2 regions of the Virgibacillus dokdonensis genome follow, and region 1 is predicted to be linked to the other one. Evidence: a T-box and tRNA genes for the amino acid it is inferred to sense, from the RefSeq annotation. Region 1 holds a T-box; the other holds one or more tRNA genes.
The links. A T-box is a leader RNA that pairs with one kind of tRNA and senses whether it is charged. The one in region 1 lies ahead of tyrS (tyrosine--tRNA ligase), so its partner is inferred to be a tRNA-Tyr.
Positions count from the first base shown of each region.

Region 2: it has a tRNA-Tyr gene. The T-box ahead of tyrS (tyrosine--tRNA ligase) is inferred to sense a tRNA for this amino acid. The anticodon was not compared.

Region 1 covers NZ_LT745763.1:712,180-715,577, forward strand. The annotation lists gene B2C77_RS05060 (YerC/YecD family TrpR-related protein) at 405-707, shown strand; T-box leader at 1,082-1,304, shown strand; gene tyrS (tyrosine--tRNA ligase) at 1,375-2,631, shown strand; gene B2C77_RS05070 (protein rep) at 2,869-3,398, shown strand, end outside.
Region 2 covers NZ_LT745763.1:857,307-860,704, reverse strand. The annotation lists partial or broken gene B2C77_RS05795 (Type 1 glutamine amidotransferase-like domain-containing protein) at 1-300, opposite strand, end outside; tRNA gene B2C77_RS05790 (tRNA-Leu) at 913-997, opposite strand; tRNA gene B2C77_RS05785 (tRNA-Cys) at 1,007-1,080, opposite strand; tRNA gene B2C77_RS05780 (tRNA-Gly) at 1,097-1,171, opposite strand; tRNA gene B2C77_RS05775 (tRNA-Gln) at 1,176-1,250, opposite strand; tRNA gene B2C77_RS05770 (tRNA-His) at 1,263-1,335, opposite strand; tRNA gene B2C77_RS05765 (tRNA-Trp) at 1,344-1,417, opposite strand; tRNA gene B2C77_RS05760 (tRNA-Tyr) at 1,429-1,513, opposite strand; tRNA gene B2C77_RS05755 (tRNA-Phe) at 1,532-1,607, opposite strand; tRNA gene B2C77_RS05750 (tRNA-Asp) at 1,644-1,720, opposite strand; tRNA gene B2C77_RS05745 (tRNA-Met) at 1,738-1,814, opposite strand; tRNA gene B2C77_RS05740 (tRNA-Val) at 1,888-1,963, opposite strand; tRNA gene B2C77_RS05735 (tRNA-Glu) at 1,969-2,043, opposite strand; tRNA gene B2C77_RS05730 (tRNA-Ser) at 2,068-2,159, opposite strand; tRNA gene B2C77_RS05725 (tRNA-Asn) at 2,162-2,236, opposite strand; rRNA gene rrf (5S ribosomal RNA) at 2,260-2,375, opposite strand; rRNA gene B2C77_RS05715 (23S ribosomal RNA) at 2,533-3,398, opposite strand, start outside.

The sequences.
Region 1 (3,398 bases):
CAGTGTGTTTTAATGCTTAAAATAAATCCAAATACCCTAAATGGTGTTATAATTAAATGTCGTTTTCTTTTATTAAATCATCATAATTGACTCTAATCTTACCTAATTAAAATGGGGGAATTTCTTTGGCTTTATTATAGGTAGCCATGATGGGTGATATGTAGTGAAATATTATTCATTTTGAAATGGTATTGTAAGCTGCTAAACTGTTGCTTTTAATCAATAGGCTGAAAGCGTGAAATGGTTTACACCATAGGAAAGAATAAACTGTTAAGCTTTATAAGTGAAACGAAGGTGTTTTTCGCCATAAAGAGTTTGACGATAAGGCAAGTTTTTTTGAAGTCATTCTTTAATCCTTTGATGTGTTAATGATATTGGTAAAGATATAAACGGAGGTAAAAAATATGCTTATAGATGAAATACGTGGAGAAGAATTAGATGATTTTTTTTGCGCGTTTTTAGAACTTCAAACAATAGAAGAATGTTATTGTTTTTTTGATGATTTATGTACAGTCAATGAAATAAAGGCAATGCTTCAACGATTTAGAGTAGCAAAAATGCTTTATAATGATAACACATATTGTCAAATTGAAGATGAAACAGGGGCAAGTACAGCAACCATCTCTCGTACGAAACGTTCATTATATCATGGGAATAATATGTATGATATTCTTTTCAGTCGGATGAAGAAAAGTATAGAGAGTTAATGAAAAGTATCCAGAATTAGCATTAAATGGTTGCCAAATGAAACGAAAATATAAATGATTATGGTATCATATTATAGACAAAGATAATTATTTATATTATGCTTAGAATGAGTTATGATGATATACTTACTTGTGAACGTATGAACAAATGTTTGTTTTTAGTTTGAAGGGTTATATTATTTGTTACTTTTTTAGGAAAGTACAAGCGTTTACACGTAAAAGTATAAGAAAAACGATAATCGGCAAGTCTTGGAGTCAAGTCCAATTTTTCTGATCAAATGTAGACAATAGCGAGGTCTCTTGTACGTATGAAACAAAAACAAAAACGTTGACAAATACATTTTTATTCACTATAATATTTTTAATCTTATACGACGCATACGATGAAGGAGCCTAGTAGCAAGCTTGTCACTGTTATTTAGAAAGCTAGGGGTGATGTGACCTAGTACAAACAATCTTGTGAATTACACTTTGGAGTATCTTAGCTTAACACTAAGCGGATTAGCAAACGATATAATTGCTGAGAGTGGTATCAATAGTTACGATTATTACTATTGATGCAATTTGGGTGGTAACACGGTTAGAATCGTCCCTATGTCTTTATGACATAGGGCGTTTTTTATTTTTTAAGCTTATATAAGAAACTATACTAAAGGAGTGGAAAAGCATGAATCTTATTGATGAGTTAGAATGGCGTGGAGCTATTAATCAACAAACAGATGCTGAAGGATTAAAAGATTTAATTGAAGAGAAAAAGATTTCTTTATATTGCGGTGTTGATCCAACTGGTGATAGTATGCATATTGGTCATTTAATTCCATTCATTATGATGAAACGCTTTCAATTACACGGTCATCAACCGGTTATTTTAATTGGAGGAGCGACAGGGACTATTGGTGATCCTAGTGGACGCCAAACAGAACGGCAATTACAAACATTAGAGAAGGTACAAAATAATGTTGATAAGCTAACGAAGCAAATGAAGAAATTATTCTTCGATGGTGATAGTGAACTTAGGATCGTGAACAACTACGATTGGACACATAACTTAAGTATATTGGATTTCTTACGTGATTACGGTAAAAATTTTAGTGTCAATAATATGTTGGCAAAAGATATTGTCGCTAGCCGATTAGATAGTGGGATTTCGTTCACGGAGTTCTCTTACCAAATTTTACAATCTATGGACTTTCATCACCTATTTAAAGAAGAAAATGTACAATTACAAATTGGTGGTAGCGATCAATGGGGCAATATTACAAGCGGATTAGACCTCATACGTAAAAAAGAGGGTCAGGATGCGAAAGTCTTTGGTCTAACCATTCCACTTTTATTAAAAGCAGATGGAACAAAGTTTGGTAAAACAGCTGGTGGAGCAATTTGGTTAGACGCAGAAAAAACGACACCATACGAATTTTACCAGTTTTGGATTAACGCAGATGATAAAGACGTGATAAAATACCTGAAATTCTTTACGTTCTTAACGAAAGAAGAAATTGATGAATTAGAGAATAAAGTGAAAACAGAACCGCATAAACGTGAAGCGCAAAAAGTGTTAGCAAAAGAAATGACAAAGTTTGTTCATGGTGAAAAAGCATTAACGCAAGCATTGAAAATTACGGAAGCACTTTTTAGTGGAAATGTTAAATCATTAACAGCAGATGAAATTGAACAAGGATTTAAAGACATGCCTACTTTTCAAGCTTCCAAAGAAACAAAAAATATTGTCGACTGGTTAGTTGAGTTAGGTATCGAACCATCTAAACGCCAAGCGAGAGAAGATATTAACAATGGAGCTATTTCCATGAATGGAGAACGAATAACCGATGTTAATACAGATGTAACAGCAGAAAACGCATTCGATGGAAAGTTTATTATTATTCGTAAAGGGAAGAAAAAATACAGCTTGGTAAAATTAGCTTAATGCATTTAGAGCCTACTTCTATTGTAAAGGAAGTTTGTTGGCTAATAAAATCACTGCATATATAGATAAAAGAAGAAACATCTTCCCAAAACTCTAAACAGGTTCTAGGGAAGATGTTTCTATATCATCGCTCAATAAAACGGAACATTTTGAAAGATGACAAACTTAATAGGATGATTTCATTTATTATATTTTGTTAAGTAAAGGAATTCAGATGGATGAAAGGGATGTTTCAGGATGCCTTCTTCTTGGAAAAGATCATTAGAACTAGCATATACAAATCATTACATTATTACGAAGGTGAATGAACAGAAACCAGTTAATTGGTTATTACTAGATGTAGGTTTAGAAAATGTGGCAGAAGAGCATATTAACCAATCCTTAGATAATTTGCTTATTGGATTTAATCGATTGTTTAAGTATAAAAGTGTAAAGCAAGCTACATTAGGTTATTTTCGTATGCTGGATATAGTTAAACAAAATGATAGGTTCCATCCAAAAATTCATGTCTTGCTGCCAACGATGAAAAGCTATTTTCAAGGAAGATACTATATTAAACGTGATAAATGGTTAGAAATGTGGGCTAAAGCTTTAGGGGTTACTAATGATCTATATGTAAATGTAAAAGTGATCCAACCTGAGGATAATAGTCATCGAATGGTAGAAAAAATGGAACAAGGTTTAGCAGTACTTTTGGATGTACCAGAAGCAAACAGACCTAAAAAAGATAAGAAAATTATTGAGACACGAAGGTTAATTGGGTACAG
Region 2 (3,398 bases), 150 kb from region 1:
CCCCCACCACAACTGCCCTGCTTTTTTTAATCCAATCCGACAATTCATATTCCATCAAAAAAGCATTTTGTTTAAGAGTATTTCCACCCAGCAAGAAAATAACTGAAGCATTGTGAATTAACGTTTGAGCATCTTCCTTTTGAACCCGATAATTAATTAAATGATATTCATCAAACTTAATGCCTGCCTGATCAAGCCATGACCGTTCAGTGGAACCATTATCTTCATAAAGAGACGGATTCGAGCTAACATAACAATTGATTTTCTATCAATGATATCTTCCTTTAAAACCTTTTTCAGATTCTCAGGAAAAAAGTTTCTAAACCAACCTAATTAATAATAAGTTTTCATAAGTACCCCCGTAGCAAAATGTAAATAATATTTATATCCTGCGTAAATCATTCTGTTTTCAATCCACCAACACAATATTCCCACTATTGCCTCGGAAAGCAATAATGGGCGCTTTCTTTTCCCGCGATAGCGCCCGATTGTGGTGTATGCCCTATGTCCCCCAGCAAGTTGTTCCCAAGATCAACTATTATCTAAGATGTTTTTCAAACCAGCCGCACGCCTCAAGTTTCATACTGTAAGTAAACTGATGATTAACAAAAGACATACTAAGTTTAAGTTTATCGAGATGATATAGACAAAATCGAAATATTAGTGCATACTTTATCTCCAATTTTGGGTATTTTTATATAGTAACACGTTTATTTTAAAAAGCAAATAATCTAAAATTTTTGTTGTTAATTCCCTTATTAAATTGATTTGGCGTGCCTGCCGCCCTGAATAGAAGATGTCAATCTGGTTCTTTGGGTGTCAAATATCGCACGTACTATGTTATATACAACGCAAAAAAAGACATCCCTACTAATAAATTCCGTAAGAATGTCGTCATATCGATCTTAATGATACCGGTGGTCGGGGTCGAACCGACACTCCCAAAAAGGGAACGGGATTTTGAGTCCCGCGCGTCTGCCAATTCCGCCACACCGGCATAGTATATTGGAGGCGGTAACCGGATTTGAACCGGTGATAAAGGTTTTGCAGACCTCTGCCTTACCACTTGGCTATACCGCCATCCTAAAAACAAAATTGGAGCGGAAGACGGGATTCGAACCCGCGACCCCCACCTTGGCAAGGTGGTGTTCTACCACTGAACTACTTCCGCTTCATGGCTGGGCCACCAGGATTCGAACCTGGGGTACACGGGATCAAAACCCGATGCCTTACCGCTTGGCTATGGCCCAATATACAAAAAGGGCGACCGGTGGGGATCGAACCCACGTGTGCCGGAGCCACAATCCGGTGCGTTAACCACTTCGCCACGGCCGCCATATGATTGGCAGGGGTAGTAGGAATCGAACCCACATCAAAGGTTTTGGAGACCTTCGTTTTACCATTAAACTATACCCCTAAATATGAAAATGGTGGAGGGGGAGAGATTCGAACTCCCGAACCCTGAGGGAGCGGATTTACAGTCCGCCGCGTTTAGCCACTTCGCTACCCCTCCACGATATGGAAACAAAAATGGTGGCTCGAGACGGAATCGAACCGCCGACACAGGGATTTTCAGTCCCTTGCTCTACCGACTGAGCTATCGAGCCATTTGTTTTATGTATGAAAGCAAAACTAGTTTAAAGTGGCGGTCCGGACGGGACTCGAACCCGCGACCTCCTGCGTGACAGGCAGGCATTCTAACCAACTGAACTACCGGACCAAAAAACTAACAAATATTGGTTGCGGGGACAGGATTTGAACCTGTGACCTTTGGGTTATGAGCCCAACGAGCTACCAGACTGCTCCACCCCGCGATATGAATGATATTTTCAAGAGCCTATAAAACAGTTTACTAAAACTAAATTAAAGTTTCAAGCATTTTCGAACTGGTGGAGGATGCAGGGCTCGAACCTGCGACCCCTTGCTTGTAAGGCAAGTGCTCTCCCAGCTGAGCTAATCCTCCTCAAATGGTGACCCGTACGGGATTCGAACCCGTGTTACCGCCGTGAAAGGGCGGTGTCTTAACCACTTGACCAACGGGCCAATTATGTATGTGACAGTTTATAGTGGCGGAGAGCGAGGGATTCGAACCCTCGAGGCCGCGGTAACGGCCTACACGATTTCCAATCGTGCTCCTTCGGCCACTCGGACAGCTCTCCATTGGCTCCACAGGTAGGATTCGAACCTACGACCGATCGGTTAACAGCCGATTGCTCTACCACTGAGCTACTGTGGAATAATACCAATTAGAATGACTATGCCTGGCGGCGTCCTACTCTTGCAGGGACAAAGTCCCAACTACCATCGGCGCTGGAGAGCTTAACTACTGTGTTCGGCATGGGAACAGGTGTGACCTCTCCGCCATTACTACCAGGCAAAGTTGCTATCTGTTATGTTGTGCTTCAAAGAGGCACAAATCTTATTATAATCGTTTTTGTGAAAAAATCAAGATCTTTGTTGAAAAAAGTCATTTTTTCCTTGTTACCTTGAAAACTAAATAAGAGATCATTCAACGTACATCTACCAAAAAGGTTAGTTAAGTCCTCGATCTATTAGTATTCGTCAGCTCCACGTGTCACCACGCTTCCACCTCGAACCTATCAACCTCATCATCTCTGAGGGATCTTACTCACTTATAGTGATGGGAAGTCTCATCTTGAGGGGGGCTTCATGCTTAGATGCTTTCAGCACTTATCCCTGCCACACGTAGCTACCCAGCTATGCTCCTGGCGGAACAACTGGTACACCAGCGGTGTGTCCATCCCGGTCCTCTCGTACTAAGGACAGCTCCTCTCAAACCTCCTGCGCCCACGATGGATAGGGACCGAACTGTCTCACGACGTTCTGAACCCAGCTCGCGTACCGCTTTAATGGGCGAACAGCCCAACCCTTGGGACCGACTACAGCCCCAGGATGCGATGAGCCGACATCGAGGTGCCAAACCTCCCCGTCGATGTGAACTCTTGGGGGAGATAAGCCTGTTATCCCCGGGGTAGCTTTTATCCGTTGAGCGATGGCCCTTCCATGCGGAACCACCGGATCACTAAGCCCGACTTTCGTCCCTGCTCGACTTGTAGGTCTCGCAGTCAAGCTCCCTTCTGCCTTTACACTCTGCGAATGATTTCCAACCATTCTGAGGGAACCTTTGGGCGCCTCCGTTACCTTTTGGGAGGCGACCGCCCCAGTCAAACTGCCCGCCTGACACTGTCTCCGGACCGGATTACGGCCCTGGGTTAGAAGGTTCGTACAGCCAGGGTGGTATCCCACGGTTGCCTCCACGTAAGCTAGCGCTCACGCTTCGATGGCTCCCACCTATCCTGTACAAGCTGTACCAACATTCAATATCAGGCTACAGTAAAGCTCCACGGGGTCTTTCCGTCCTGTCGCGGGTAATGCGC